One region of the Brenneria populi genome, then DNA from elsewhere that is predicted to be linked to it. Evidence: riboswitches for the same ligand, from Rfam matches in the RefSeq annotation. Region 1 holds a riboswitch; the other holds the start of a gene.
What was found. A riboswitch is a leader RNA that binds a small molecule or an ion and turns the genes downstream of it on or off. The one in region 1 is predicted to bind cobalamin.
Positions count from the first base shown of each region.

Region 2: linked by a shared signal. The riboswitch ahead of btuB (TonB-dependent vitamin B12 receptor BtuB) and the one ahead of VSX58_RS05300 (cobyrinate a,c-diamide synthase) in region 1 are both predicted to bind cobalamin.

Region 1 covers NZ_JAYWTM010000004.1:105,797-127,657, forward strand. The annotation lists gene cobU (bifunctional adenosylcobinamide kinase/adenosylcobinamide-phosphate guanylyltransferase) at 1-221, opposite strand, end outside; gene VSX58_RS05220 (cobyric acid synthase) at 718-2,265, opposite strand; gene VSX58_RS05225 (ATP-binding cassette domain-containing protein) at 2,262-3,077, opposite strand; gene VSX58_RS05230 (energy-coupling factor ABC transporter transmembrane protein) at 3,091-3,768, opposite strand; gene VSX58_RS05235 (energy-coupling factor ABC transporter substrate-binding protein) at 3,755-4,036, opposite strand; gene cbiM (cobalt ECF transporter S component CbiM) at 4,038-4,769, opposite strand; gene VSX58_RS05245 (cobalt-factor II C(20)-methyltransferase) at 5,028-5,738, opposite strand; gene cbiK (sirohydrochlorin cobaltochelatase) at 5,738-6,532, opposite strand; gene VSX58_RS05255 (cobalt-precorrin-6A reductase) at 6,534-7,328, opposite strand; gene VSX58_RS05260 (precorrin-3B C(17)-methyltransferase) at 7,325-8,050, opposite strand; gene cbiG (cobalt-precorrin 5A hydrolase) at 8,050-9,123, opposite strand; gene VSX58_RS05270 (cobalt-precorrin-4 methyltransferase) at 9,104-9,913, opposite strand; gene VSX58_RS05275 (decarboxylating cobalt-precorrin-6B (C(15))-methyltransferase) at 9,906-10,475, opposite strand; gene VSX58_RS05280 (cobalt-precorrin-7 (C(5))-methyltransferase) at 10,468-11,067, opposite strand; gene cbiD (cobalt-precorrin-5B (C(1))-methyltransferase CbiD) at 11,064-12,215, opposite strand; gene VSX58_RS05290 (cobalt-precorrin-8 methylmutase) at 12,212-12,856, opposite strand; gene cbiB (adenosylcobinamide-phosphate synthase CbiB) at 12,868-13,839, opposite strand; gene VSX58_RS05300 (cobyrinate a,c-diamide synthase) at 13,836-15,248, opposite strand; cobalamin riboswitch at 15,373-15,599, opposite strand; gene VSX58_RS05305 (NAD(P)-dependent alcohol dehydrogenase) at 15,742-16,800, shown strand; gene cobD (threonine-phosphate decarboxylase CobD) at 16,878-17,951, shown strand; gene VSX58_RS05315 (GHMP family kinase ATP-binding protein) at 17,944-18,804, shown strand; gene VSX58_RS05320 (hypothetical protein) at 18,864-19,316, opposite strand; gene VSX58_RS05325 (hypothetical protein) at 19,536-19,700, opposite strand; gene VSX58_RS05330 (MurR/RpiR family transcriptional regulator) at 19,880-20,716, opposite strand; gene VSX58_RS05335 (polyamine ABC transporter substrate-binding protein) at 20,909-21,861, shown strand, end outside.
Region 2 covers NZ_JAYWTM010000010.1:625-9,047, reverse strand. The annotation lists gene murI (glutamate racemase) at 1-251, opposite strand, end outside; gene btuB (TonB-dependent vitamin B12 receptor BtuB) at 196-2,073, opposite strand; cobalamin riboswitch at 2,141-2,395, opposite strand; gene trmA (tRNA (uridine(54)-C5)-methyltransferase TrmA) at 2,526-3,629, shown strand; gene VSX58_RS12730 (YijD family membrane protein) at 3,671-4,054, opposite strand; gene fabR (HTH-type transcriptional repressor FabR) at 4,081-4,710, opposite strand; gene sthA (Si-specific NAD(P)(+) transhydrogenase) at 4,904-6,310, shown strand; gene oxyR (DNA-binding transcriptional regulator OxyR) at 6,293-7,210, opposite strand; gene metF (methylenetetrahydrofolate reductase) at 7,868-8,423, opposite strand, start outside.

The DNA of each region.
Region 1 (21,861 bases):
GCCGCCGCTTGTTGCGTCATCACCGCACCTAGATCGCGATAGCCTTCCCAGGTGCGCCACTGCGCCGGACGGCTCTCCCGGTGCCGCCGCACGCGTTGAGCCATTTCGTCGTCGGTAACGACCGAGGTGGCGATATACAGCACGTTATCGCCGTGCCGCGCCGCCAGCCGTTCCGCCAGCGCGCTTTTGCCGCTTCTGGCTCCGCCCGTAATCAATATCACCGGATAAACTCCTGTTTATGTATGTGCGGCGCGACGTGCAGCCGTTCCCGTGCACTCGCTTCATTCCAACCCACTCTCGCCATCTCCGCAGGTCCCGCTTATTCACTCTTTACGTCATTCCCGCGCAGGCGTTGAGGCGTTACCCATAATAATATCTTGTTTGTGTTTTTATATTTAACATACTGATATTAAATATAGATTTAGTGTTTAAACCGTTCCCCCCTCGGCGTAAGAAATCACGCTGAGGTGGATGCTCCCGCGAATGCGCCGCAAGGATGCGGCGCAAGCCAGTGCCGCGTCGGAAACGCGTCACTGGCGGTTCGGAAAAGGGGGCGGCCGCCGAAGGAACCGCGTCAGCGGCGTGATTTCAGCCACAAGCCCGGGTCCGGAGGGTGGTGGCGTTTGAACCACCCTGCGTCGGGCGCGTGCTACGACACAGCAGAGAAATGGCGGCTTTACCGCGCACGAAATATTCTCCGATGTGACATATTCCAATTTATGGGGAGCCCTCAGCGTGCAGGCGGCGCCCCGACCCCATAAATCCATATATCGCCGCGATATCAATATGCTCGCGCATCGCCGCGGCCAGAATATCGAACTGCCGCTGCTTGTGGCGGGCATAGTCAAAAACCTCGCCGTCGAAGGCGGCCAGCCCTTTGCGCCGACGCAGCCGGTCCAGCAGCGCGCGGGTAAAGCGATCGTTGTCAAACAGGCCGTGGATATAGCTGCCCATCACGCTGCCGTCGGCGTTAACCGCCCCGTCATCGCGCCCGATCGCTTGGCCGTTGCAGTGGCTCAGACGGATAAAAGGCGCGGCCTGCCCGCCGAGGCGCGATCTGCCCATATGGATTTCATAACCGGCGATCGGCATCTCCGCGCCGGCCGCCGCGATGCCCGGCAGCGCCGCCCGGCAGCTTCCGCTCACCCGCGTGGTGATTTTTTCCGCCGCGAATGCGGTTTCGATATCCAGCAGCCCCAGCCCCTCCATCCGGGCGACGCCCGACTCCACGCCGTCGATAATGCGCCGTCCCAGCATCTGATAACCGCCGCAGATCCCGATAATCGGCGCGCCGGCCCGATGCCGCTCCTGCAGCGCCGCCGCCAGCCCGTTGCGCTGCAGCCATTGCAAATCGCCCAGGGTATTTTTACTGCCGGGCAGAATAATCAAGTCGGCGCCGGTCAGCGCCGACGGGTCGGCGACATAGCGCAGACGCACATCCGGCTGCGCCGCCAGCGCGTTAAAATCGGTGAAGTTGGCGATATGCGGCAGACGCACCACCGCGATCTCCAGCGCCCTCTCCCCGGCGCCGGCGTATTTCCCGCGCTGCAGCGCGACGCCGTCTTCATCCTCCAGATCCACCTCCAGCCAGGGCATGACGCCGATCACCGGCACGCCGGTCAAGGCCTCAATCTGCGCCAACCCCGGCTTGAGCAGCGCCACGTCGCCGCGGAATTTATTGACGATCACCCCTTTTACCCGCGCTTTCTCTTCGGGGCGCAACAGCGCCAGCGTGCCGTAGATGGCGGCGAACACCCCGCCGCGGTCGATATCGGCCACCAGCAATACCGGGCAGTCGGCCATCGCCGCCATGCCCATATTGACGATATCCCGATCGCGCAGATTGATCTCCGCCGGGCTGCCCGCCCCTTCCAGCACCATGACGTCATACTCGGCGGCCAGGCTGTGGTATACCTCGCCGATCCGCCGCCGTAGCCGCGGCTTATATTGGTGGTAGGTCAGCGCATCCATATTACAGAGCGCTTTGCCCATCAGCACCACCTGCGACTGGCGATCGCCGGTCGGCTTAAGCAGCACCGGATTCATCCGCACGTCGGCCTCAATGCCCGCCGCTTCGGCCTGGAAAATCTGCGCCCGCCCCATCTCTTCGCCGCGCGGCGTAATCCCCGAATTCAGCGCCATATTTTGCGATTTAAACGGCGCGCAGCGGTAGCCGTCCTGAGCGAAAATCCGGCACAGGCCGGCGACCAGCATGCTTTTTCCCACATCGGACGCCGTTCCCTGCAGCATAATGGACAGGCTCATGCGCTTCCTCCCGCGCCGCGCTCGCGCAGCAGCGCAAATAGCTGTTGTTCGGTTTTACACAGCGGCAGCCCCAGCTCGCTATGCAGCTTGACCAGCCACGGCTGCGTCAGCGCGGCCGCCCGCAGCCGTTCCCGTTGCAAAAAGAGGTCGGCGCTCTCCCCTTCGCCAACCAGACGCCCGTGCGCCAATACGTACACATAGCCGCACACCGCGTAGATCAGATCGATATCGTGGCTGGAGATAATCACCCGTTTTCCCTGCGCCGCAATCCGCTCGATGATGGCGATCATCTGCTCGCGTCCGGCGGGGTCGAGCCCGGCGGTGGGCTCATCCAACAGCAGATAAGGCGCCTCCATCACCAGCGCCCCGGCGACGGCGACGCGTTTTTTCTGGCCGTGGCTCAGGTACTGAATCGGCCGATGGCGAAACGCCTGCGCGTCCACCAGCGTCAACGCCCGCTCCACCCGCTCGGCGACGATCGCCTCATCGACCCCGAGATTACGCAGGCTGAACGCGATATCGCTGTCGATATCGGTATAAAAGATCTGCTGTTCCGGATCCTGAAACACCGTGGCGATGCGCTGACGCAGCGCGCGCAGCCCCGCTTTGCCGTAATCGATCGGCCGATCGTTCCACAGCACCGCGCCGCTCTGCGGACGCAGAATGCCGGTCAGGTTCATAAACAGCGTCGATTTGCCGCAGCCGTTCGCCCCGATCACCCCGGTGACGGCGTGACGCGTAAAATCCAGCGACAGATCGCGCAGCGCCGGCTCATCCTGATAGCGAAAATTCAATTGTCGGGTCGTCAGCATAGCGTTTCTCTTCTCACAGAGGGAACTCTCCCCGGTACAGTTTGATCTCCAGCGCGATCGTCATCTGCTGATAGCGTATCATCACCCGGGTAAACAGCATGCCAACCAGCATGGAGAGCGAACGGTAGCTGCTTCCCAGCGACGAATAGCCAAAACGCAGCGACTGCGCGCGGCGGATAGCCTGCGCCTCATCGAGGAAAATAAAGATAAAGCGCCAGGTAAGCAGGATCTGCTCCGTCAGTAGCGTCGGCACCCGGCAGCGCTGCAGGATACGGATCAGCTGCGGAAAGGGCGTATTCAGCACGAACCAGAAGGTGGCCGACAGCGACGCCAGGCTGCGCCAGAAGGTCTGATTGGCCGTATGTGCGCCGGCGGGATCGACGCCCAGCCAGAAGGATCCCAGACGGACGCCCCACCACAGCGTTTCCGGCTGGCGTGAAACCGATAGCACGATCGTCGCCACCCCCGCCAGCAGAAAGCCCAACGGCAGCGACAGCCACTTCAGGTAGCGCAGCGGGCCGACGCGCAGCAGCCAGCAGGTCAGCGCGGCGATAAACGCCAGCAACAGCGCCTGGTACAGCGGCGGACAGATCATCGCCAGCAGCAGGAATAGGCCATAGAGCGCCAGCTTGCGCAGCGGATCGACCTGCCGCCAGCGGCTCTGATAGCTCAGTTTGTCAATTCCCAGCATCATCGCTGCGCTTGCCGCGGTAATAGCCGAGAATGTAGAAAATCACCGCCGTCCCCAGCGATCCCTGCAGGGTAAACAGCAGGCTTTCAATCTCGCCGCTGGCCGGCTCATACAGCGGCTGGAACCAGGGCCGATAGTCCGGCGCGGTTTGCGTAATCAAGGCTTCGGCCTCGCCGTCGGAACCGCCATATTCGCCGCCGTGGTTGATAAAAAACGGCAGGATCACCAGCGCGACGGTGAGCGCCAGCAGAATTAAATTCTTTTTCATCTTAACGACTCCCGGCATGAATCAGCCGACGCTTGGTTAACTGGTCGTAAATCATCACGGTAAGCAGCCCTTCGGCGATAGCGATCGGCACCTGCGTCAGACAGAAGACCCCCATAAATTTCATCATCGACGCGCCGACGCCCAGCTGCGGGTCGGGAAAGGCCGCGCCCAACTGGAGCGAGGTCACCAGATAGGTCGCCAGATCCGCCAGCATGGCGCACAGGAAAACCCCGACGTCGCGGCGGATCCCGGCCTTACACGCCAGTTTCCACGCCAGATAACCCACGATCGGCCCGATAACCGCCATCGACATCCCGTTGGCGCCGAGCGTCGTCAGGCCGCCGTGCGCCAGCAGCAGCGCCTGAAACAGCAGCACGATCGCCCCCAGCACCGCCACCACCACCGGGCCGAACAGAATCACCGCCAGGCCGACGCCGGTCGGATGCGAACAGCTGCCGGTCACCGACGGGATCTTAAGGGCGGAGAGCACGAAAATAAACGCGCCGCACAGCGCCAGCAGAACTTTCTGATTGCCGTCTTCGCTAATGATGTTGCGCAGACGCGCCAGCCCAGCGAATAGGCAGGGCAGAAACAGCGCCCACCAGGCCAGCGCCCATATCGGCGGCAGGAATCCTTCCATAATATGCATGGCGAACGCCTCCTGCGGCGTCAGCATCAGCAATAGCGCTATCGCCAAACCCGATAGCGAGAGTTTCTTTAGCTGTTGTTCCACTGAGTACCTCTCAGACCGTGTCAATTATTGCGTAAATACCCATTTCTTGTTTCTTCTCTCCCCATGAAGGCTCCCCATAAATGGGATATGCCGCATCGGAGAATATTTCGTGCGCGACAAGGCCATCATTTACCTGCTACGTCATAGCACGCGCCCGACGCAGGGTGGTTCAAACGCCCCCCTACGAACCCGGACTTGCGGCTGAAATCACGCCATGTAACGGCAAAATCCGTCATGCCCTGCAAGTGGGTTGGACCGTTATTCGCTGCGCCACTGTTTATTGACCAAAATCGTCGAGAAATAGGGCAGCGGCCGATCGTCGTCAACCTGATCCAGCCGCCGCCAGCACTGCTCGCCCGGCAGCGAGGCGTCGGCCATCAGCAGGGCGTGATCGAACAGATCGAGACGCGCCAGCAGCGCGCGCACCGCGGCGAAGCGGCCGTAGACCTTCATCAGCACCACGCAGTCGTGCGTCAGCAGCGCCCGTTCCAACTCCGCTTGCGGCGCGGTGCAGGACATCACCGCCATAGACTGCCGCTCCATCGCCAGCGGCAGCGCCGAACGCGCGGCGATCGCCGCGAACGAGGTGACGCCCGGCACGATTTCCAGCCACGGCTGGCGGCCGATGCGCGCCAGCAAAAAGACCCAGGTGCTGAATAGCATGGCGTCGCCCAGCGTGATAAAACCGACCTGCCTGCCGTTGGCCACCTCGTCCGTCAGCTGCCGGGCGATCGCGTCCCACACCGCCTCTTTCTCCGCGTCGTCCGCCTTCATCGGAAAATGGGTGGTGCGGATCTCCGTCTGCGGCGACAAATACTCGCGCACGATGGAGAGCGCCAGGCTGTCGCCGCCCTTACGTCCCGCCGGCGCATAGAGAATATCGAGCTTGCCGATCAGACGCGCGGCGCGCACGGTGATCAAATCGCCGGCGCCGGGGCCGACGCCTAATGCATACAGCCTGCCGCTCATTACGCCGCCTCCTGTCGTTTCGGGTTCAGCGCGGCGTCGAGATGCCGGGCGAACATACGCCGGACGTGCGCATTCTCGCCCAGCCCTTGCAGCCAGCAGCGGGTTGCAATGCCCGCCGCTTCAAGCTGCGATTTCCACGAATCCGCCTCATCCGACGCCATATCGTTGATGGCGTGATCCCCCGCCACCAGCATCAACGGCATCAGATGCACCCGGCGCACCCCCTGCTGCCGCAGACGCCGGATGATATGGCCGATCTCCGGATAGCTCTCCACCGCCCCCACCAGCGCCGGAAAGTCGCGCGCCGTCATCAGATGATCGAGACAGGCATAGGCGGAAAAGGCGTGATGGCTGGCGCCGTGCCCCATAAACACCACCCGTTCGTCGGCGGCCAGCGGCGGCATCTGCGTTTCCAGCGCGCTCATCAATTGCTGATAGTCGTCAAAGCCGCTGAGCAGCGGCGTACCCAGCGCCAGCCGTTGGAAATGCGGAAGCCAGGCGCGCGCTTCCGCCGCCACCTTCTCGTACTCGTCGCCATTAATCACATGCAGCGACTGGATCGCCACATCCTGATAGCCCTCCTCCGCTAGCCGCCGCAAGGCCTGGGCGGGATTGTCGATCTGCAGGCCGTCGCGCTCCCGCAGCTTGCGGATAATCATCTCCGAGGTAAACGCCCGGAAAAGACGGCGATCGCCGTAAGAGTCCGCCAGAAACCGTTCACAGGCGTCGATATTCTTCTCCCGCGTTTGCGGGTAGCTGGTACCGAAACTGATAATCAATAACGCTTTTTTCATTTTACGATCCTCGGTGTGTCCGCCAGACGGATAAACGCTGGGTAAATTCATCCAGCGAGGCGATCCCATCCGACGGCTCGTCATCCGCCACGGCGGGGCGACATATCACGATGCAGGGAATATTCAATGCCAGACAGGGCGCGACCTTTTGTTGATAGCCGCCCGGCGCGCCGGACTCTTTGGTGATCACCACATCGGGCCGGCAGTGCTGATACAGCGCCTGATTAAACGCCGCGCTGAACGGCCCGCACTGGGCGATAATCTGTTCCACGCCCAGCCCCAGCGCTTCGCACTGCGCCAGCACCGCCGCGGTCGGCAATACCCGAACCAGCAGCTGTTTATCCGGCAGGTTTCGCCGGTACTGCGCCAGTTCTTTACTGCCGGTGGTCAGCAGCACTCGCGGCCCAAGCCGGCGGGCGACGGCGCAGGCCGCCTCAAGGTTTGCCGCCTTATGCAGCAGCGGATGGTCGAAGGCGTCGATCTCGCTGGGGCGCCGATAGCGCGTCAGCGGCAGCCGCAGCCGGCGGCAGGCGGCCGCCACATTGGCGTGCAGCGCATCGGCGTAAGGGTGGGAGGCGTCGATCACCCAGCGAACGCCCCGGGCGGCGAGATAAGCCGCCATCTGATCCGCATCCATGCGTCCGACCACCACCTCGCCGGCGATGCCGCACGCCAGTTGTTTTCCCGTCTCGGTGGCGACGGACAGGCGGTAAGGTTCGCCCGCCTCATCCAGCGCCTGGCAAATCAGCCGGGCGTCGCTGGTGCCGCCGAATACGTGGATGAGCGCATCGCTCACAGTACGTAGCCTCTAGGCGTGATCATCAGCCCGTCGCGGCAGTAGGTGGTTTTATTGCCGACAATCACCAGACTGGTCATATCCACCGGGGTGAAATCCATTTCGCCGAAGGTGGTGATCCATTTCTCCTCTTTCTTACGCCCGGCGGCTTTGACCACGCCGACCGGCGTTTGCGGCGCGGTCCAGGGCTTCATCAGCTCGAAGGCGCGCGCCAGATGCCCTTCCCGGCCGCGGCTGCGCGGATTATAGAAACAGATAACAAAGTCGGCCTGGGCGGCGGCGGCGATGCGCTTTTCAATCACCGGCCACGGCGTCAGCAGATCGCTCAGGCTGATATGGCAAAAATCGTGCATTAACGGCGCCCCCAGCAGCGACGCCGCCGCGATGCTGGCGGTGATGCCGGCTACCAGCCTGACCTCCAGATCCAGCCGCTGCTGGCCGACCAGCTCCAGCACCAGCCCGGCCATGCCGTAAATGCCGGCGTCGCCGCTGCTGATCAGCGCCACGTTATGCCCGGCCTGCGCCAGATCGATCGCCGTCTGGCAGCGTTCGATCTCTTTGCACATCCCGGTTTTGATCACCTGTTTATCGCCGGTTAACGGCTTCACCAGATGGGTGTAGGTTTTGTAGCCCACCACGATGTCCGCTGCGCGGATGGACGCGACGGCCTCCTGCGTCATCATGGCTTCACTGCCCGGCCCGATGCCGATTACGGTTAACATTAGTGCGATACTCCCAGGGTAATAGTGACCCCCTGCCGACGCAGGGTATGGCCAACCGGATTGCCGCCGCTCATCAGCCAGGCGACCGGTTGTGAAACGCTGCCGACGCCCACCGTGCGGCGCACGAATTCGGAAGCGGGAAAACGCCGCGCATGCGGGCGCAGCTCATCAACGCCGAATAGCTCGAACGGTACGCGCCGGCGCTGCGCCAGCTGGAGCAACGCCGGTTCATCCCGCTTAATGTCGATGCTGCCGATGGCGCGCAGCGCCAGCGCATCAAAATGGTTTTCCGCCAGCTGCTGCGACAATAGCGATTCAAGCGTCGGCAGCGGCGTCGCCCGGCGACAGCCGATCCCCGCCACTACCCGCTTAGGCACCAGTTTGAAGGTCGGCCGCGGGCACTGCGTCGATAAAACGTCAGGCAACGCGTCCGCCATCGTCACGCACACCAGCGCATCCAGCGGCGGCAGCGCCTCCAGACTCTCCAGCGCGATAAAACCGCGCGTATCGCAGCGCGACCGCTCTTCATGCAGGGATGCGTCCCACCACAGGCCGACGCGGCCGTCGCTGACCAGCAGATGATTCACCGCTTTCACCGCGCGGCGGAAATCGCGCATTTCCGCGTCCAGCTGCTGCGCCAGCGTATCCAGCGCCGCCATCTGATTGACATCCGTGGCGGTGGTGATCACCGGATCGGCGCCCAAAACGTCCGCCAGATAGCGGGTCAGCGCGTTACCGCCGCCGACATGGCCGGAGAGCAGGCTGATCACATGCTCTCCCCGCTCGTCAATCACCACCACGGCCGGGTCGGTCAGCTTATCGCGCAGCAGCGGCGCGATAACCCGCACCGTTATTCCGGTCGCGCCCACCACAATCAGCGCGCTATAACGGCTGAACGCGTCGCGCAGCGTCTCGCCGAAGCCGCCGTTAAACGCCGTAAAGCCCGGCTCCAGCAGCTTCTCGCTGGTAAAACAGGTCAGCTGCGGCAGATGCGCGCGCAAACGCCGCGCCAGGCGCACGCCGCCGGGCGTCAGGCAGAAAACGGCGCTGGATTCAGGCCTGACGGTATTCATGGCTGAATTCCGCGTCATAGAGTTTGGAGTAGTGGTACTCCTCCCCCAGAAAGGCGCCGACCAGAATTAACGCGGTTTTGCGGATGGCGGCCGCCCGCACCTGCTGCGCGATATCGGCCAGCGTGCCGCGTACCGTGCGGCTTTCCGGCCAAGTGGCCTTGTAGACCACCGCCACCGGGGTATCGGCCGGATAACCGCCGGCGGTCAAACGCGCCACCACCCCGTCGATATCCTGTACCGACAGGAAGATCGCCATCGACGTCCGGTGGGCGGCAAACGCCTCCAGCTGTTCCAGCGGCGGCATCGGCGTACGTCCTTCGATACGGGTGATCACCAGGCTCTGCGCCACCTCCGGCACGGTATACTCCACGCCGAGCTGCGCCGCCGCGCCGAGAAACGCGCTCACGCCGGGAACGGAGACAAAGCCGACGCCCTGCTGCGCCAGCGCTTCGCTCTGCTCGCGAATCGATCCGTACAGCGACAGATCGCCGGTTTGCAGCCGCACCACCAGCTTGCCGGCGCGCGCGCTATTCACCATCAGCGACACGATCTGCTCAAGGGTCATCCCGGCGCTGTCGCGGCACTCCGCCTGCGGCCGGCAGTATTCGAGCAATTCGGTGTTGATCAGCGAACCGGCGTAGATCACCACATCGGCCTGTTGCAGCAGGCGGTAGCCTTTGAGCGTAATCAGTTCGCGGTCGCCCGGCCCGGCGCCCACAAACCAGATTTTGCCGGCATCAAACGTCCGGCGTTGATTCACCTGTCGCCGTGTCTCGCTATGTTCAGACATCAGTTCCCTCCTTGCAGCAGGAAATAAGATAGGTAGGATTGTTCGGTTTAAAATAGTGGCCGCCGCCGAGCGGCGTCAGCGACGCGACCTGAAGCTGCGTGCAGGCCAGCGCCGCCACGCCCAGCGCCTGCAGGTGCGTCAGCGCCGTATGCAGATTCTCCAGCAGAATAAAGGTCAGCACCAGCCGGCCGCCGGGATGTAAATGCGCCAGCGACCAGTCGATAAGCGCCGTTAACTGCCCGCCGCTGCCGCCGATAAACACCGCATCCGCCATAGATTCCAGCGGCAGCGGCGCGGCGCCGGCGATAATCTCCACGTTGTCGCAGCCAAAGCGCCGGCGATTCTCTTCAATCAGCGTTAGCGCCGCCGGATTGCGCTCAATGGCGGTCACCTGCAGCCGCGGGAAACGCAGCGCCGCCTCCAGCGACACGCTGCCGGTGCCGGCGCCGACGTCGATCAGATGGCGCGCGCCGCCCAGCTCCAGCCGCTCCAGCGCCAGCAGCCGCACCGGCTCTTTGGTCATCGGCACCCGCTGGCCGCGTAAAAATTCATCATCATTCATTGAGGATCACCACTACGTTCATGTCATAGCGCTGCGCCACCTGCTCCGGCGCCAGACGATGGATACGTTCATCCGGCAGGGAGAGGTTTTCGCCGATAATCAGCGTGCGCGTCAGGTTTCGTTGCAGGATGGCGTCGGCGATGGCGCGCGGGCCGATATGCCTGTCGGTCACCATCGCCACCTTGTCGTGCCGCAGCAGCCAGTCGAAATCGGGCGCCCGCCCGTGGCTGCTGGTGAGATAAATATCATTCATATCCAGCGCGATACGGGCGCACAGATACTGCACGGCGCTGATGCCGGGCACGATAAGCAGTTCATCCGCGGCGAAATGGGCGGACAGGCGCTTACCGATGCCGTACAGCAATGGGTCGCCGGAGGCGAGCACCGCCACCCGGCGCGACTTGCGCGCGTCGAGCCAGGTCATCAGCCCGTCGAGATCGGCGTCCAGCCTGCGGGTCTCGCCGTTAAAATCGGGGAATAGCGCCAGATGGCGCGCGCCGCCCACCAGGATCTCCGCGGCGGCGATCGCCCGCTGCGCCTGCGGCGTCAGATGCGCCAGGGAACCGGGGCCGATGCCCACCACCACGATCATCGCAATGCCTCCACAATGTCCGCCAGCGGCCGGTTGGCGCCCAGCACCTGGTTATCGAAAGAGAACAGGACGACGTCGATATGCGGCGGCGTATTGGAGAATCGCATCATATCGTTTACCCGTTGACGAATGCGCCGGGCGATACGCTCATACACCGCCTCCAGGCCGTGCCGGGCGATCACCTCCATCGCCGCTTCAGTGGTATCGCACTGATTCACCGCCAGCAGGACCTCATGGGGCGCGCCCATCAGCGCCAGATTGGCGATCAGCGTCTCCATGCGCCCGTCGGCGATATGGCTGTGGGTATGGAAAATGCCCGCCGCCACTTTAATCAGCTTGCCGAGGTGGCCGATCAGCGCCACATGGCGGAATTTAAGCCTGACGGTTTCCTGCAGCATATAGCCGACGAAGTTGCTCATGGTCACCACGCTGCGCCCGTCCAGCCCAAGCTGTTCGCGCACGAAGCGTTCGCCGTGGTTGCCGGGCACCAGAATGACTTTGTCTTCCCCGGCGGCGCGTTTCATCTCCAGTTCCAGCGCCAGCGAGCGTTTCCAGCTCTCTTCCGACATCGGCGTTACTATTCCGGTGGTGCCGATAATCGAAATCCCGCCGAGGATCCCCAGGCGTCCGTTATAGGTTTTCTTCGCCCGCTCCTCGCCCTCCGGGGCGAAAATTTCGATTTCCGCGCCGCGCGTCGGGCCGATCGCCTCGCGCACCGCGGCTTCAATGGTTTGCAGCGGCGTGCGGTTAATCGCCGAACTGCCGATCGGCAGGCCGATGCCCTTGCGCGTGACGGTGCCCACCCCCTCGCCGCCGCGGATATGGATATCTCCCCCGTCGTTCAGGGTGACGCGGGCAAAAATCAGCATGCCGTGCGTGGCGTCCACGTCGTCGCCGCCGTCTTTGCGGATCGCCGCCGTCGCCTGCCCTCCTTCAATCAACGGCTGTTCGACATTGAGATACAGCGTCACGCCCGAAGGCGTCACGATGGAGACCTGATCGATCGTCTGCTGGCGCAGCACCATCAGCGCCGCCACCTTCGCTGCCGCCGTGGCGCAGGAGCCGGTGGTATAGCCCTTGCGGTATTGCTTGCCGTTGTGCCAGACGCTATCCAGCCCTATTGACGGTTTTTGCACATCGGCGTTCACTGGCTCTCCCGCATACGATACAGAATGGCGTTGACGATGGCGGCGGCCACATTGCTGCCGCCCTTGCGCCCGCGCGCGGCGATACAGGAGAGCGAGCTGGTTATCAGCGCCTCCTTCGACTCCGCCGCGCCGACAAACCCCACCGGCACGCCGATAACCGCCAGCGCCGAGTCCGGTTTCGCCGCCGCGTGCTCCAGCAGCCGAAACAGCGCGGTGGGGGCATTGCCGAAGACAAACAGCTTGTCGCCGGGCTCTTCCAGCGCCACGTCCACGGCGGCCATCGAGCGCGTGATATTTTCGGCTTTCGCCCGCTCAACCACGCGCGCATCGCTGATAAAACAGCGGCACTGGCAGCCGAATTGCGCCAGCAGCGTTTTATTGATGCCCGACAGCGCCATGGTGGTATCGGTATACAGCGTGCAGCCGGCGCGCAGGCCCGCCTTGATGCCTTCCACCACATGCGGCGAAAAATAGAGGGTGTCCAGCCAGTCGAAATCCGCCGTGGTGTGGATCGCGCGCTTAACGATCGCTTCCCGATCCGCATCGGCGAAACGGTAATCGGGACGCTCATCGGCGATAATGTCGCCGATGATGGCGAAACTTTGCCGTTCGATATCCTGCGGTTGTTGAAGATAGTTCATCGCTCTGTTCCTTATGCCGCCAATATCGCCGACGGCAGAAAATAGGCGGCGCTAAACAGCAGTAACGCCAGTAAAGAAGCCACTCTCATCAGGTTGACGCTGCGCGGGATATCGCTCAGCGCGATCTCCCGCCGCGCATCGCCGATCCAGGGTTTTTCTACCCGCTCGCCAAAATAGGTATTCGGACCGCCGAGCCGCACGCCCAGCGCGCCGGCCACCGTCGCCTCCGACCAGGCGCAGTTGGGGCTGGCGTGCCGGTAGCGATCGCGCCAGCCGATGCGCCACGCCTGCCGGTAGTCCTCTTTCAGCAGCCAGGCCGCCGCCGCCAGCAGCAGCCACCCCAGCCGCGCGGGGAGATAGTTCGCCAGATCGTCCATGCGGGCGGAAACATAGCCGATCGCCCGGTATTTCGGGTTTTTGTAGCCCACCATCGAATCCAGGGTATTCACCGCCTTGTAGGCCATCGCCAGCGGCGCGCCGCCCAACAGCAGGAAAAACAGCGGCGCAATCACCCCGTCGATGCTGTTCTCGGCCACGGTTTCCACCACCGCCCGGGTAATTTGCGGCCGTTCAAGACGCGAGGTATCGCGCCCGACGATCCACGAGAGCCGGCGACGGCTCTCCGCCAGCGTTCCCTGCCGCAGCGCCTGGTGCACCGCCAGCGCCGCGTCGCTCAGGCAGCGCCCCGCCAGACAGGTGTAAATCATCCAGACTTCCGCCAGCCAGCCGAGCCACGGATGCAGCGACGTCAGCAGCGTCAACACGCCCCAGCTTACCGCCCAGGCGGCGCTCACCACCGCCAGCCACAGTACGGCGCCGCCGGCCTTAAGCGCCCGTTCGCTGCGGCAGCGGGCGCGAATGCCACGCTGCAGCCAGGCGATCAGCGCGCCGATCCAGCGCACCGGGTGCGGCCAGCGCGGCGGATCGCCCAACCAGCAATCGAGCAGGAAAGCGGCGAACCAGGCGGCGAGCGTCGGGCTCATCGCTGCCTCCGGGCGGCGCTCAGCCAACGATCGAGCAGCCCCGGCCGCTGGGCGAAATGAATATGCAGATAGCCGGCGTAGGTCTGTTCGATCTGATAGCCGCCCTGCCACTGCTGGACGACGGCGCCGTCGCGCCATTTGGCGCACGCTAAAACCGGGGGCAGCGAGCTGGAAAAGTCGGAATAATGAAATTCATGGCCACGCAGAGTTTCGCCCGCCGCCGCCAGCAGCGTATCGCGCGTCGCCCGCGCCTGGCAGTAGCCGAAGCGGGTCAGCCGTTTTCCCATGACGCTCTCGCCGGGCAGAATGCCGGCCATCGCGTGACGCCGCCCGTCCGGCGCGGTCAGAGCGGAGCCCAGATACATCAGCCCGCCGCATTCGGCATACAGCGGAATACGGCGCCGATGCGCGTCTTGCAGGGCGCGATGCATCGCGGTATTGGCCGCCAGCCGCGGCGCGTGAATTTCCGGGTAGCCGCCGCCGATATAGATCATCTGGCAGTCGGGGAGCCGGCGGTCGTGAAGCGGGCTGAAACGTTGGATACGCACCCCGGCCTGCTCCAGCAGATCCAGGTTGTCCGGGTAGTAGAAATTGAAGGCCTCGTCATCGGCCAGCGCCAGCGTCAGACCGTCGGCCAGCGCAGCGGCGGGTAGAACGGGCGCCTCTCCGGCGGGCGATGGCGCATCGCCGCACAGCGCCAGCAGACGATCCAGTTCGACGGTTTCCTCAACCTGCCGCGCCAGCCGCTGCCAGCGGAGATCGTCATTAACCCGCTCCTGCGCGGGTATCAAGCCGAGGTGGCGGGAAGGCAGAGCGACGTCATCCATCACCGGCAGCCGCCCCAGCACCGGGATGCCGCAGTAGTGCTCAATGGCGTGACGAATAAGCGCGTAGTGCTGCGCCGAATTGACGCGATTAACGATCGCGCCGGCGATGGTCAGCGCGGGATCGAAACGGCAAAAGCCCATCACGGTGGCCGCCACCGACGTCGATGCCGCCTTGCCGTCCACCAGTAAAATCACCGGGCACCCCAGCTGCTTGGCCATCGCCGCCGTGCTGCAATAATCGGGATCCGTGCCGTAACCGTCGTACAGCCCCATGACGCCTTCGATCACCGCCACCTCGGCGCGGCGCATATGCTGGTTATACAGGCCGTTAAGGGTGGACGCCGGCAGCATAAAGGCGTCCAGATTACGGGAGGCCACGCCGCACACCGCGCTGTGCCAGCCGCTATCCAGATAATCCGGGCCGATTTTGAACGGCTGAACGGCGACCCCACGCCGCATCAGCGCCCGCAGAATTCCCAGCGTCACGGTGGTTTTACCGCATCCGCTGCCGGTGCCGGCGATAACAAACGCCTTTTTATGCGCACCGGACCCGACCGGTTTTATTTGACTTAAGCCCGACATAAAAAATCCCGACGTTTCGGCCGGGAATACGGTGTCAAAAGCGCACGCGCCGCCGGCATCGCCGCGGTGCGCATCGCATGACAACCCGCTTCCCACCGAAGGAGTTGAATAAGGTTATATACCCTACGGGTATAGCTGTCAGGTCGGTCTTCTGGCTTAGCGTCATCCTCCCCCGCGCCTTCCCAATCGTCTCGATCAGTGGCCTCCCCTTTCATGATTGACATCCAGGGGGATACGGGTTCGTCGGCATCACAGCAGCGGGGGCTGCGGGGGATTCACACCCCCTTCCCTGATAAGATCTCTCCATCCGCGTCGGATGGAGGGCGTCTTACCTGACGGCGATACATTTTTATTTACATCCGTTTATCTACTCATCATCCCGTTATCGACGGGATACCTCACAAATTCATAACGCATGACAACCTAGTATGCATCATACTGGATCGCGGAGAGTATCCCTTGATGTCGTGCAATAAATAGAGAGGAAATCGCAATGCAAAATATACATGGTTTTGCCGCGCTTGATGCCGCCAGCCCGTTAGTCCCGCACCAATTCGTCCGCCGAGACCCGCGGGAAGATGATGTGGTCATCGACATTATTTATTGCGGCGTGTGTCACTCCGATATCCATATGGCGCGCAACGAATGGAAAAGCAGCGTATACCCCATCGTTCCCGGGCATGAAATCATCGGCAAGGTGGCCGGCGTGGGTAAAGCGGTAACGCGGTTTAAAGAGGGCGACTGGGTCGGCGTCGGCTGTATGGTGGACTCCTGTCAACGCTGCGACGCCTGCGAAGGGGGGCTGGAACAGTATTGCCATGAAGGGGCCACTCTGACCTACGGCGCCGTCGATCGTCACGACGGCCAGCCGACCTTCGGCGGCTACTCCGAACGTATTATCGTTGCCGATAAATTCGTGCTTCGCCTGTCCGACAAGCTGGATATGCAATCCGCCGCGCCCTTGCTGTGCGCCGGGATCACCACCTATTCGCCCTTAAGACACTGGAATGTCGGCCCCGGCGATAAGGTCGCCGTCGTCGGTCTGGGCGGTCTGGGACATATGGGGCTGAAGTTCGCCAAGGCTCTCGGCGCGGAGGTTACGCTGTTCACCCGTTCCAAAGGGAAAGAGCAGGAGGCCCGCCGCCTGGGCGCGGATAACGTGGTCATCTCTTCCGATGACGCGCAGATGAAGGCGGCCGCCGGCCGTTTCGACATTATCCTTGATACGGTGCCGATGCAGCACGACCTCAACCCCTATCTCGCCACGCTGGCGCTCGACGGCACGCTGATTCTGGTCGGCCTGATTGAGATGATTGAACCGACGGTACACAGCGCGTCGCTGGTGATGGGCCGCAAAGCCATCGCCGGCTCGTTGATCGGCGGCATTCAGGAAACCCAGGAGATGCTGGATTTCTGCGCCGAACACGGCATCAGCTGCGATGTCGAGATGATCAGGATGCAGGATATCAACGCCGCCTACGAACGTATGCTGAAAAGCGATGTGCGCTATCGCTTCGTCATTGAGATGGCTTCGCTGAAAGCGAGTTTCTGACCCGGCGGCATTGGCCGCCGTTCCTTCGCTTATGCTACCCTGATGCCCAAAATGGGCAGCAAAAAGATGGCGATACCATGAGCGAACACGGCGGCAATATACTGGAAATGGCATTGAGGATCGGCGCGAATACCGACGATATCATCGACTTCAGCGCCAATATCAATCCGCTGGGCATGCCGGCTTCGCTAAAAGCCGCGATAGTCGGCCAGTTGGAGCGCGCGCAGCGCTATCCCGACGTGGAATACCGCGAGCTGCACGGCGCGCTCGCCCGCGCTCACGGCTGCCAGGTGGAGAATATTATCGCGGGCAACGGCGCCACCGAACTGATTTATGCCGTGACGCACTATCTTCAACCGCGCCGGGCGCTGCTGCTGACGCCGGGATTTGCCGAGTACCGCCGCGCCCTGCGGCGGGTCGGCTGCGTCATCGACGAGTATGCGATGACGCAAGCGGACGGCTTTCAGCCCGACGCGCGCCTGCTGGCCGCGCTCGACGACGCGCATTACGACTGCCTGTTTCTCGCCACGCCCAATAATCCGACCGGCCTGATGCCCGACGCCCGGCTGGTGCTGGCCGTCGCCGAACGCTGCCGCCGGCGCGATACCGCGCTGATCGTGGATGAAGCCTTTATCGATTTTCTGCCGGATGCGCCGGGGCTGATTCCACACCTATCCGCCTTCCCCCGGCTCTATATTTTACGCTCGCTGACCAAGTTTTTCGCCATTCCCGGCCTGCGCCTCGGCTATCTGGTCAGCGGCGATCGCCAGGGCGTCGACGCGATGAAGCGCGCGCGGGAGCCCTGGACAATCAATGCGTTCGCCGCGCTGGCGGGCGAAATGATTCTCGACGACCGCGCCTATATCGATGCGACCCGCAGCTGGCTGGCCGACGCGCAACCCCGGCTTTACCGGGAGCTGGCTGCCATCCCCGAACTTCAGGTCTGGCGGCCGGCGGCAAACTATATTTTTCTGCGCTGCCTGCGGCCGGAAATCGACCTCCAGCACGCGCTGCTGGAACGGCGGATTCTTATTCGCTCCTGCGCCAACTACCCCGGCCTGAGCGCCGCTCACTATCGGGTCGCCGTTAAAAGCGACGGCGATAACCGGCGGCTGATCGCCGCCTTACGTCAAGTTTTCGGCCGTGGCTGAAGCGCGCTGCCCCGCCTCCTGCGGCGAGCTGATTCAGGGCTGGATACTCGGCGGAGAGAAGCTGATCTCCTGCCCGGTGGACTGGTTTTGCAGCGTGTCGATCACCGACGGCAAACCGGGGTTGAACGAACGCCCGCGCATGCGGCAAATGCTGGAAAGCGTACTGCTCCGCTTCGGCTTCCCGGCGGATGCGGCGCGCGGGCTGCGCATTGACTTCAACTCCACCATTCCGGTGGCGAAAGGGATGGCCAGCAGTACCGCAGATATCGCCGCGACCGCGCTGGCCGCCGCCCGCCATCTCGGCGGCACGCTGGATGAAACGGCGCTCGCCGCGCTGTGCGTCCGCCTGGAGCCTACCGACAGCACGCTATTCCGCCGGCTCACGCTGTTCGATCACCAGACGGCGGCGACCGCGATCGCCTGCGACTGGCAGCCGGATATCGATATTTTGCTGCTGGAAAGCCCGCAAACCCTGAACACCGCCGATTATCACCGCCGCGATCGCCGCCGGGCGCTATTGCTGCAGGCGGATCGCTTGGAGCGCGCCTGGCGGCTATTCCGCTCGGCCGCGGCGGCGCAAGATCGCCACCGGCTGGGAGACGCCTGTACCCTCAGCGCCATCGCCAGCCAGCGACTGCTAATCAAACCGGCCTTTAACGATTTGCTGGATGCGGTGGAAACCAACGGCCTTTACGGTCTGAACGTGGCGCACAGCGGCAGCGTGGTCGGGCTGCTGCTCGACCGCCGCCGCCACGATGTCGAGAAGGTATGCCGCCAGTTGCATCGGCGCGGAATTACGCGGCACTACCCGCGGCAATATTTGCTGTCGATGGTCGCCGGCGGCGTGCGCTAACGGCGCGCCGTCGGAAAAAGCGGCGCCCCGCCTAATGATTGCGGGGACGAGGCAGGGGGTTATTTATCGCCAGCCGGCTGCTGTAGATAGTCGGTCAGAAAGGCTTCCGCATTCCCCTGCTCGGACAGGTTTTTGCTATAGCCGATTTGCACGGGCTGCGCTTCGCCGGGCAGATAGAGTTCGCCGTAGCCTTGATTCAATATCAGCGCGACAAACTTCTTACCGTCTACGTTCAGCCAGTAACGGGTGCTATTGGCGAGTTTTTCGACATTCATCTTCTGGATCTTGCCGTTCCAGTGATGATCGATGCCGGTGATCTGCACCAGCGCCTGCGATTCGGCGGGCTCGCCAATGCGCAATGTCCAGATCTGCGCGCCTTCCGCTCCCTGATAGGCCTTCACGATATTGGCGATCGGCGGCCGCGGCGTTTCCGCATAAACAGCGCTGATTCCCGCCATCTGCGCCAATAAAAGTATCGCGACCAGACCGAGTATATAACGTAATTTTTGCATTATTCCGTTCCTGTATTCAGACAATCGTTATCTTAAACGCAATGAAAGAGAGGGGCATAATAGCATCGCTATCATAGCGTTAGCATCATTATCGCTATCAGCGAGCTAAAGAAAAGCGCGGCGGCCCGCAGGGTGAGGGGCAGAACGTCCGCCATAAAAAAACAGGCAGGAAAAACCTGCCTGCCAATAGTATCGATTGCTGGTCTAAAGGATAAAAACTTAGCGCGGCCCCATCTGACTGCCGTGCGCATCCTGGAAACCAGGACCGCCGGGGCCGCCGCCATGACCGCCGCCGCCGCCGCCGCCACCCGGAGGCGGAAACAGACAACCGCTCAGCGCCGTGATTAATGTAATCACCCCAATGATTTTAAAAATACGACTCATGTTCACCTCAGTGTTGATGGGATATCACCAGCGAATAATAGGAGGGCAACCATCGGCAAACAATGCGGAATCATCCTGAAAATATGCTTATAAACATTATGTTACATCAGCCTACTTATTTCTGTATCAATCAAAACGCCTTCCTGATTTCAGGCGATGCATCAGCCGGCGCCGGCGGCTCATGTGCGATAGAGATTCAGACGTTTCACGCGGCTTTCGAAGCGCGCCAGGCGCTGTTTTAGCTTATCGCGGTTGCGGCTCGCCACGCAGTGCAGCAGCACGTTCAGCGCATTCACCAACCCGGCGGTGGACTCCAGTATCAAGCCGGTTTTGGTGGTAATGGTGACGATATGCGGCGTATTCATATATTTGGCGATGCCATACTCATCGGTGAAAACCACCAGATCGGCGTTTTCCCGCATACATTCATTAGCAAAGGCGATGCCCGCATCGGCATACGGAGCGATATCGATGAGCAGGACGCAGCACCGTTTGTCATCGCTATCAATCCATCCGCCCAATACGCCGCCATAAATATCAAGAAACTCGACATTGGATCTGACCAGCGACAATCGGTTGGCGAAATCCTCCGTCAGACCGCGGATCGTCTGGAAGCCGCAAACGAAAACGCGCTCCGCCTGGCTTACGCGCTGAACAATTTCTTGCCAGCGTTCGCTGCCGATTTGCTCCCAAAACTTAACCAACGCCGCTATCTCATTATTAAGATGAACGGTTAAGTCATCGTTTTGCTGTTCGACGCGCTCAAGCAACGTGGTATTCAGCAATGACTTTACCCGCACCTCATCGCGCAGATCCTCTTTCAGCCCTTTCAACCCCTTGTAGCCCAGGCGGCGACAGAAGCGGCTGACGGTATTCGGGCTAACGCCACTTTTTTGTGCAAGCGTCGCACCATTTTCGAAGGCGATATTCTCAAGATTGGCGTTGATATAGGCCCACAACGTCTTTTCCGACGGCGTCAGATTGCCTTCCAGCTTCTCCAGTCTGGCATCAAGCATCTTGTTACCTCCTTAATAAAGAAAGACATATAAATACCAGATAAAAAAAGATGACATAAAAATACCACCAAGCCGTGCGCCGATCTTTTTCTGGCATATTAATTGCAAAAAAACAGGAAACGACAGAATTCTGTCAAACACTCTATCAGTTTAGTCCCCATTGCTAAACAGCAAGCCCACCGGAGAAGAAAAATGTACATCATTAACCAAACAAGTTGGATGAAGAGCATCATTTTCGGGGTAACGTTATCTTGCGCATTCAGCAGCTTACCGGCGAAAGCCGCCGGCGAGCTGCGGCTATATAACTGGGGGGACTACATTAACCCGGAAGTATTGACGCGCTTTACCCAGGAAACCGGCATTAATGTAAAACTCGACACCTACGGCAGCAATGAAGAGATGCTGGCCAAAATACAGGCGGGAGCCAGCGGCTACGATATCGTATTCCCCTCGGTGCACATGCAGGACGCCATGGCGGCGCTGAAGCTGCTGGCGCGTACGGATATTAACCGCTCGCCCGACTTTAAACATATCGACCCGGTATTTTTACGCGCCAAAAGCGATCCCGCCGGCGAATATTGTCTGCCCTACGCCTGGGGCAGCGTCGGTATTTTCTACAATAAGAAAAAAGTCGATAAGCCGATTACTTCCTGGAAAGACTTCTTCAGCGAAGCCGAGAAAGGGAAAAAGGTGATCATGCTTGATGATATGCGCGAAACGCTGGGCGTCGGCTTAATCGTTAACCATAAATCCGTCAACAGCACCAATCCTGACGATCTCAAGCTGGCGTCCGACTGGCTAACCGCGCGTAAGCCGTTAATCTCCGCATTGACCTATGAAAGCATTCCGCTGGTGCAATCCGGCGATGTGGCGGCGGCCCACTATTTCGTCGGCGCGCTGATGTATGTGTCGCAGGATCCGGAAAATCTGGCGTACGTCATTCCGGATGAGGGCGCGACCATGTATCAGGAGAATATGTGCGTACTGGCCAACGCGCCCAACAAAGAGAATGCGAAAAAATTTATGGCGTTCTTCCTGAAGCCTGAAATCGCCGCGATGAATACCGCGCAGCAGATGAACGGTACGCCGAACCGCGATGCCGTGGCGCTGCTTCCCGATGCATTGAAAAATAATCCGGCCGCCAA
Region 2 (8,423 bases), on a different contig from region 1:
CGCTGCTGAATAGCGGCAACAATTTTAACAACGCGCTCGATAATAAACTGCTGAGGCTTTTCGCCATAAGGAAATGCTTCATTGTCGAACGCATAGATATAGTGAAGATCCGGCAATAATCGCCGGATCTCATCAAAAACAGACAACCCGCCTACGCCGGAATCAAACACCAGCACGGTGGGACGGGCTGGCAGGTCAGAAGGTATAGCTTCCGGAGAGATAGTACTCTCGTCCTGCCGTACGGTAGCCATATGCCGTCTCATAATCTTTATCAAACAGGTTGGCGATTCTACCACGAACTGTCAGATGGGGGGTTATCGGATATGAGGCAGAAAGATCGATCGTGCTATAACTGGGCAACACTCTCTGCTGAGGATTGTAGGATGAACTTCGGTTGTCATAACGCCGATCATAGTACTGCCACGCGATATCCATATCGACGTTAAACATTGTCCAGTCAAGCTGATATTTCGCCTGCCGCTTCGCGCGGCGCGGCAGAACCTCATCCGTCCGATCGTCTCGAGGATCAATGTACTGTAGCGTTATCCGGTGCGTGAAAATGCCGGTATCCAGATTTCCAGTCCACTCTACGCCCTTGATGGTGGCGGAATTGATATTGTAGTACGCGTTGTTGCCATAGGTAATAAGGTTCTGAATTTTGTAGCGATACGCCGACAAACGCCAGTCGATCGGCCCGGTAAGCCCTTCCAGCCCCGCTTCCCACTGTTTTGATTCCTCGGGTTTCAGATCCGGATTTGAGGAAATTGCTGGAGAGTAGCGACTAGCGCCAAATTGCTGACCTAATGACGGTGTAAGAAAACCCGTGCCGTGAGAGAGGGTTATGCGATAATTATCAACAAACGCCCAGCCCAAAGCGGTTTGCCAGGTACCATGCCAGCCAAACTGCTCGTCTTTATCTTCACGGCCGGAAGCTTCCAGAGTGAAACGGCCAAACTGCTGCTGTCCTGTCAGATAGATGCCGGCATTATCTCGTTTATAGATGTCTGAGGTAGTCTCATTAGACGATGTCAGCCGCTCTTGCTTCCAGTCCACCCCCGCCCCTATCGCCCCTTGACCAACAACGAAATTATTTCCCCATTGGACGTAGCGCTGTTCCATACGGTCGAGAGAAGTTCCCTCGTGATAGCGGCCATAAATACTGCTGTAGTTGTAATCTTTGATTTTCTGGAGACTGGCGATGAGTTGAGACGAATAACCGCCTGAGTTGAACCGCATCCCCGCGTCCCAGGACTGATTATACAGTTGGTGCTCATCAGCGCTGTAAGAGGGCGAATAGGGTGCGCTACCCAGATCATAATCAGCGTTGTTGGCATATCCATAGCCCCTAAAAAACCCTGCAACATTCTCATTAAACTGATGTTCCAAACCGCCCCAGAAAGACTTGCTGCGGTATCCATCCCGGTCGCTATCCAGCCCCCAGGTAGAGTTTTTTTGGACATTAAACCCTTTTGTCGTTTTGTAAGCACCGGCTACGGTAGCTACCGTGCCGCCAAAGCGCTGGCGTAAAATCCCATCATATTCCTGATACCCCTTGGATCCGGCGCCTGCGCTAATCTCGGATTTTTCATCTCCCTTTTGAGTAATGATATTAATCACGCCGCCAATCGCTCCCGAGCCATACATGGCGGAGCGAGGACCACGGATATACTCGATACGTTGTACCAATGAGAGAGGGAACTTATTTAAATCAGGATCATTAGAGATGCCCGAGCGGGCGACAGGGACCCCATCGACCAAGACCAACGTATGTTTTGCTTCCGTACCACGAATAAACGTCGAGGAACTCTGTCCCATTCCCCCAGTCTGCGCGATATCCACACCCGGCAAACGACGCATCACGTCCGTCAAGCTTTTCGCCTGCCAGCGATCGATATCTTCGCGGGTAACGATATCCATCGGCGCCAGCACGGAGGAAACGGGTTGAGGGAAGCGGTTTGCGGTAACGATTATTTCATCGTTATTTTCTTGCGATGAATCCGTACTCTCCTGCGCCCAGACGGGAAAGGCCGCGACAGCAAGCGCTGTCGGCAGCAATATTTTTTTATTAAGCATGTATCAAGCATCCAAACGATATAGAGGATGCCGCATTACCATGATGAATAGCACGCGATGATCATGGTCGCTGCGACGTATACCGGCAGGTCTTCGGGCTTGGGGCCGCCGTTACTCTCATTCCCGAAACATCGTTTGTCGCAAACATGATTCGTAACAACCGTTCGTAACAACAAAGAGCGATGACTTCCCATCTTTAAAGAAGACAGTGTCTGCAATAATGCGATCGCTCTGACTACCCTTACCGCTGCGCGTCAGCTCCAGATTCACACTGGATTCCCTTTTAACTTGTAATAAAAGGCCGGATTTTCATGCTACGATCGCGTTATCCAGAGGTCTAGTCTCTTATTTCATTACAGAGTAATAACATTGCAAAACTGGACTTCTCAGCCGGATTACCTGGAGTTTCCGGCTAACAAAGCCCTTTTCGATGCCATTCAGATGAGAAAACCATGACGCCAGAGATCCTGCCCGTTGAGCAATACGACAACCAGCTAGCACAAAAAACAGAACGTCTTAGCAACATGATGGCATCATTTAATGCGCCAAAACCCGCTGTTTTTCGTTCCCCCGTCACCCACTACCGCATGCGCGCGGAGTTTCGTATCTGGCATGACGGCGACGACCTTTACCACATTATGTTTGATCAGCAGACCAAACAGCGTATTCGCGTCGATAGCTTTCCGGCCGCCAGCAAACTGATAAACCAGCTGATGCCGGAGCTGATCGCCGCCCTGCGCCCCAACCCGATTTTGCGCCGCAAACTGTTCCAGATTGACTACCTGTCCACGCTGAGCGGCGAGGCGGTGATTTCCCTGTTGTACCATCGGGCATTGGATAACGAATGGCAACGGCATGCCGTCGCGCTGCGGGACGCGCTGCGCGCGCGGGGTTTCCGGCTACAGCTGATTGGACGCGCCACCAAGACCAAGATTTGTCTGGACCGGGACTATGTTGACGAACGTCTGCCCGTGGCCGGACGCGAGATGATTTATCGGCAGGTTGAAAACAGCTTCACCCAGCCCAACGCCGCCATGAACATTCAGATGCTGGAGTGGGCGCTGGACGCCACGCAAGGTTCAACGGGGGATTTGCTGGAGCTGTACTGCGGCAACGGCAATTTCTCACTGGCGCTGGCGCGCAATTTTGACCGTGTGCTGGCGACCGAAATCGCCAAACCGTCGGTCGCCGCCGCGCAGTACAATATCGCCGCCAATCGCATTGATAACGTGCGGATTATTCGTATGTCGGCGCAGGAGTTTACCCAGGCCATGAATGGGGTTCGTCAGTTTAATCGCTTACAAGGTATCGATTTAACGGATTATCGCTGTGAAACCATTTTCGTCGATCCGCCGCGCAGCGGGCTGGATGCGGAAACGCTCAACATGGTGCGGGCCTATCCGCGCATTCTCTACATTTCCTGCAACCCGGAAACGCTGCGCCAGAATCTGGAGACGTTGACGGAAACCCATCAGATAAGCCGGCTCGCGCTGTTTGACCAATTTCCTTACACCCATCATATGGAGTGCGGCATCCTGTTGGAAAAACGCGCGTAAGCGCATCGTTGCGCAGGCGGGCTTAGCGCCCGCCGTCAATCTCATGCCTCCGGGGCATCGCCCTCATCGGCGGCGGCCCGGGATTTCAGCCTGAGGCCAATCCACAACACCAGCGCCACGCAGAGCAGCGAAGGAATGAAATTTGATCCTATGGCAGGGTATTCAACCCGCACGATGGCGCTGTAAAGCAGTAACCCCAGCAGAAAACTGGCGGCCACCAGCAAAGGCGCGCTTTCAGACATACTGCGGTCAACATAGCGCTGGTGCAGGCAATATACGGATAAAACCAGCGCAATCAGAGGAAAGATTGAAAATGGAACCAGCGCGCTGAACAACGCCGAAAATGAACCGTTAATGGATAAACCCGCGACCAACGCCAAAATCAGCGTTCCTTTTTCCCGATAGTGATGAGATGGTTCTGTCATGGCTTTTCTCTTCTCGTGCCTGTGATTTACGACGTACTTGCCCCGCTATCCTGCTCTTTCCGGTACCAGTAATAGGCGCCTTTGGAAATCATACGCAGCTGTAATACCAGCCGCTCTTCCAGCTGTTTCCGCTGCTCCAATCCGACATCCAGCGCTTCCGCCCCGGCGCTGAAAACAATGGTCACCATCGCTTCCGACTGCGCTTCGGCGAAGCTGCGCGGGATATGATTTTCGACCTCCAGATAGTCGGCCAGTTCAGCGATAAAATGCTGAATCTCACGCGCCACGGCCGCGCGAAACGCGGCGGAAGTCCCCGAGCGTTCACGCAATAACAGCCGGAAGGCATTGGGATTGTTGCCGATGAACTCCATAAAGGTGGAGACGGACGTTTTGATCACGCTGCCGCTCTTGGCGATGCGCTGGCGCGCCTGACGCATCAGCTGGCGCAGCATCAGCCCGCTTTCATCGACCATCGTCAGCCCAAGTTCGTCCACATCACGAAAGTGGCGATAAAACGACGTCGGCGCGATACCGGCCTCGCGCGCGACCTCTCGTAAACTCAGGCTGGCAAAGCTGCGCTCCGCGCTCAATTGGCTGAATGCCGCTTCAATAAGGGAACGGCGCGTCCGCTCTTTCTGTTGTGCTCTGACACCCATTATCCTGCCCAAATCATCCGTTTTCCTTGCTAAAAAAGCACTATAGCAACTTTATTGTCGGCATACTGAGACAAAGTTTGTCATATTAAAAATGTGACCGTAGGTTTCCATAATAAATACAGGGAATATTGGGTTCCGCTGCGCCGAGTGTTACAATCACGTTATTGTTTTGTATAAGATGAGTTACCCTACAATGACCACACCAAAACAGTTCGATTATGATGCCATCGTTATCGGTTCCGGCCCCGGCGGCGAAGGCGCCGCAATGGGATTAGCCAAACAGGGGGCAAAAATCGCGGTGGTTGAACGGCATTACAACGTCGGCGGAGGCTGCACCCATTGGGGAACCATTCCCTCAAAAGCGCTGCGTCATGCCGTCAGCCGTATTATTGAGTTTAACCAGAACCCGCTATACAGCGATAAAGCGCGCATTATCAGTTCCTCTTTTTCCGATATCCTGCGTCGCGCGGACAGCGTTATCGGCCAGCAAACCCAGATGCGTCAGGGCTTTTATGAGCGCAACCAGTGCGAGCTGTTCTCCGGCGAAGCCCGTTTTATTGATGAACATACCCTGGCGGTTCATTATCCGGACAACTCTCACGATACGCTGACGGCGGCCAATATCATCATAGCCACAGGGTCGCGCCCCTATCGCCCAAGCGAAGTAGACTTCAACCACTCCCGGATCTACGACAGCGACTCCATTCTGCAACTCGATCACGAACCGCGGCATGTCATTATTTATGGTGCGGGCGTCATCGGCTGTGAATATGCGTCTATTTTTCGCGGTCTCAACGTCAAGGTCGATCTCATCAACACCCGCGATCGCCTGCTGGCCTTCCTCGATCAGGAGATGTCGGATGCGCTCTCTTACCATTTTTGGAACAACGGCGTGGTCATTCGCCATAACGAAGAGTTTGAACGTATTGAAGGCATGGCGGATGGCGTTATCGTTAACCTCAAATCCGGCAAAAAAATGAAGGCCGACTGCCTGCTGTACGCCAACGGACGAACCGGCAACACGGAAACGCTCGGCTTGGAAAATATCGGTCTGAGCGCCGATAGCCGCGGGCAGATAAAAGTCAACGGCATGTACCAGACCGGTCTGGCGCATATTTACGCCGTCGGCGACGTCATCGGTTACCCCAGCCTCGCTTCCGCCGCCTACGATCAGGGGCGTCTCGCCGCGCAGGCGATCGCCAAAGGAAACGCCAGCGCCCATCTCATCGAGGATATCCCCACCGGGATTTATACCATTCCTGAAATCAGTTCGGTCGGGAAAACCGAGCAGCAGCTAACGGCGATGAAGATTCCCTATGAGGTAGGCCGCGCGCAGTTCAAGCATCTGGCGCGCGCGCAGATTGTCGGTATGAACGTGGGAAGTCTGAAGATCCTCTTCCATCGCGACACCAAACGGATACTGGGCATCCACTGCTTCGGCGAGCGGGCGGCTGAGATTATTCATATCGGACAGGCGATTATGGAGCAGAAGGGCGAAGGCAATACTATCGAGTACTTCGTTAATACCACCTTCAATTACCCGACCATGGCGGAAGCCTATCGAGTCGCGGCGCTGAACGGATTAAACCGCCTGTTTTGACACGTTTTCCATATAGCCCTGCATATGTTCACGGATGGTATCGGCCAGTTGCTCATAGCGTCCGCGCAGCGGCGAGCCGGGGCGATAGACCAGCGCGACGGTGCGCTTTGGCTCGGGCTTATAACAAGGCAGATAGCAAACGCCATCGCGTTCGCGTTCGTGCGGTACCGCCAGCGACGGCAGCAGCGTGATGCCGCTGCCCGCCGCCACCATATTACGCAGCGTCTCCAGGCTGGTGGCGCGAAAATGCGCATCCTCGTCCGCGCCGGCCTGGAAACAGAATCCCATCGCCTGATCGCGCAGGCAGTGCCCATCTTCCAACATCAGCAGTTTTTCGCCGGCCAGGTCGGCCATCGCCACGCGCTCCCGGTTTGACCAGGGGTGATCCTGATAAATCGCCAGCTTCATCGGCTCATCGAACAGCGGCACTTCAATAAAGGCTTCGGACTCTTTCACCAGCGCCAGGATAGCGCAATCCAGCTTGCCGCTGTCCAACTGGGCCAGGAGTTGGTGGGTCTGAGCCTCGTGCAGATACATTTCAAGCTTGGGGAACGTGCGGTGCAGCATCGGAATAATTTGCGGCAACAGGTAGGGTCCGACGGTCGGGATCAGGCCGATATGCAGCGGCCCTGACATGGTTTCGCCCTGCTGGCTCGCCATCTCTTTCAATACCTTAACTTCGCGTAGTACCGTACGCGCCTGTTCAACCAGCAACAGGCCCGCCTGGGTAAACAACACTTTTCTACTGGTTCGTTCCAGCAACATAACGCCCAATTCATCTTCCAGCTTGCGGATTTGTCCGCTAAGCGTTGGCTGACTAACGTGGCAAGAGTCTGCGGCACGCCGAAAATGACGATGTTCTGCTAGCGCCACCAGATACTCTAAATCCCGAATATTCATTTATTATTCTCCTTATCACGATAGCAAGTAACGATAGAAAGATTAGCGACGAATGGTTATTCCTATCAACAGTTAAAACGAATAGTCGATTCCATCGCAGCGTATCAGTTTATTTTTACCCAAATAAAACAACACCTTTACTAATCGGTCGGGCCCACGTCGATCGGCCGGAAAGGTAAGAAAATCCGCAGATGACGTCTCCATACGCGCAAAGGCGGCCGGTCGAATTGGGGCGACAGCAAACGCGTCGTTCAATGATAAAACTGTCATTACTTTCTTTTCACCACAGAGGCTTTTAACGGCCAGATCCTCCGACCATCTGCCACGCTATAACGAGTTAGCAGACGTATTCAAGCAATTTGGCATGAATCGCATTTTGTGTATTTTTATTAACGGCACATTTATCGCATAAGTTCAGGCCATGAGACGGAAAAAAGATAATATCGCATTTAGCACTGATAACAGCAGATAGATAAATAATGGTAGGGATGTATAGGCATATAAAATGAGTTATGGCGTTATCACAGAACAAATCAACACCTTATCTCAGCTACCCTTTCCCGATACATAAGCATAAAAAAACCCTGTCAGAGCAGGGTTTTGAAGTGAACGACGGCGTTTTGAGCAATTCCTGCGCGCAACGGCGCGCAGTCCCATTCAGCCAACCGCCGGGCGGACCCCCAGCGTATGGCAAATCGCATAGCTCAATTCAGCGCGGTTGAGGGTGTAAAAATGAAAATCTTTTACCCCTTCGCGGCTCAGAATTTTCACCATATCCATGGCGATAGACGCCCCGACCATTTTGCGGGTTTCAGGATCGTTATCCAGTCCGTCGAACATTGAGGTCATCCAGTTCGGTACGCGCACGTTCGTCATGGTGGCGAAACGCTGCAATTGTTTAAAGTTGGAAACCGGCAGAATTCCAGGCACAATCTCCACGTCAATACCGGTGGCGACGCAGCGATCGCGAAAGCGAAGATAGCTTTCCACATCGAAAAAGAACTGGGTGATCGCCCGATTGGCGCCGGCGTCAATCTTGCGCTTCAGATTGATCAGGTCGGCCTGGGCGCTTTTGGCTTCGGGATGAACCTCCGGATAAGCCGCGACGGAGATGTCGAAATCCCCCACTTCTTTTAGCAGAGCGACCAGATCGGCGGCATACATTTCCGGTTTACCGCCGCCGGGGGGGAGATCGCCGCGCAGGGCCACGATA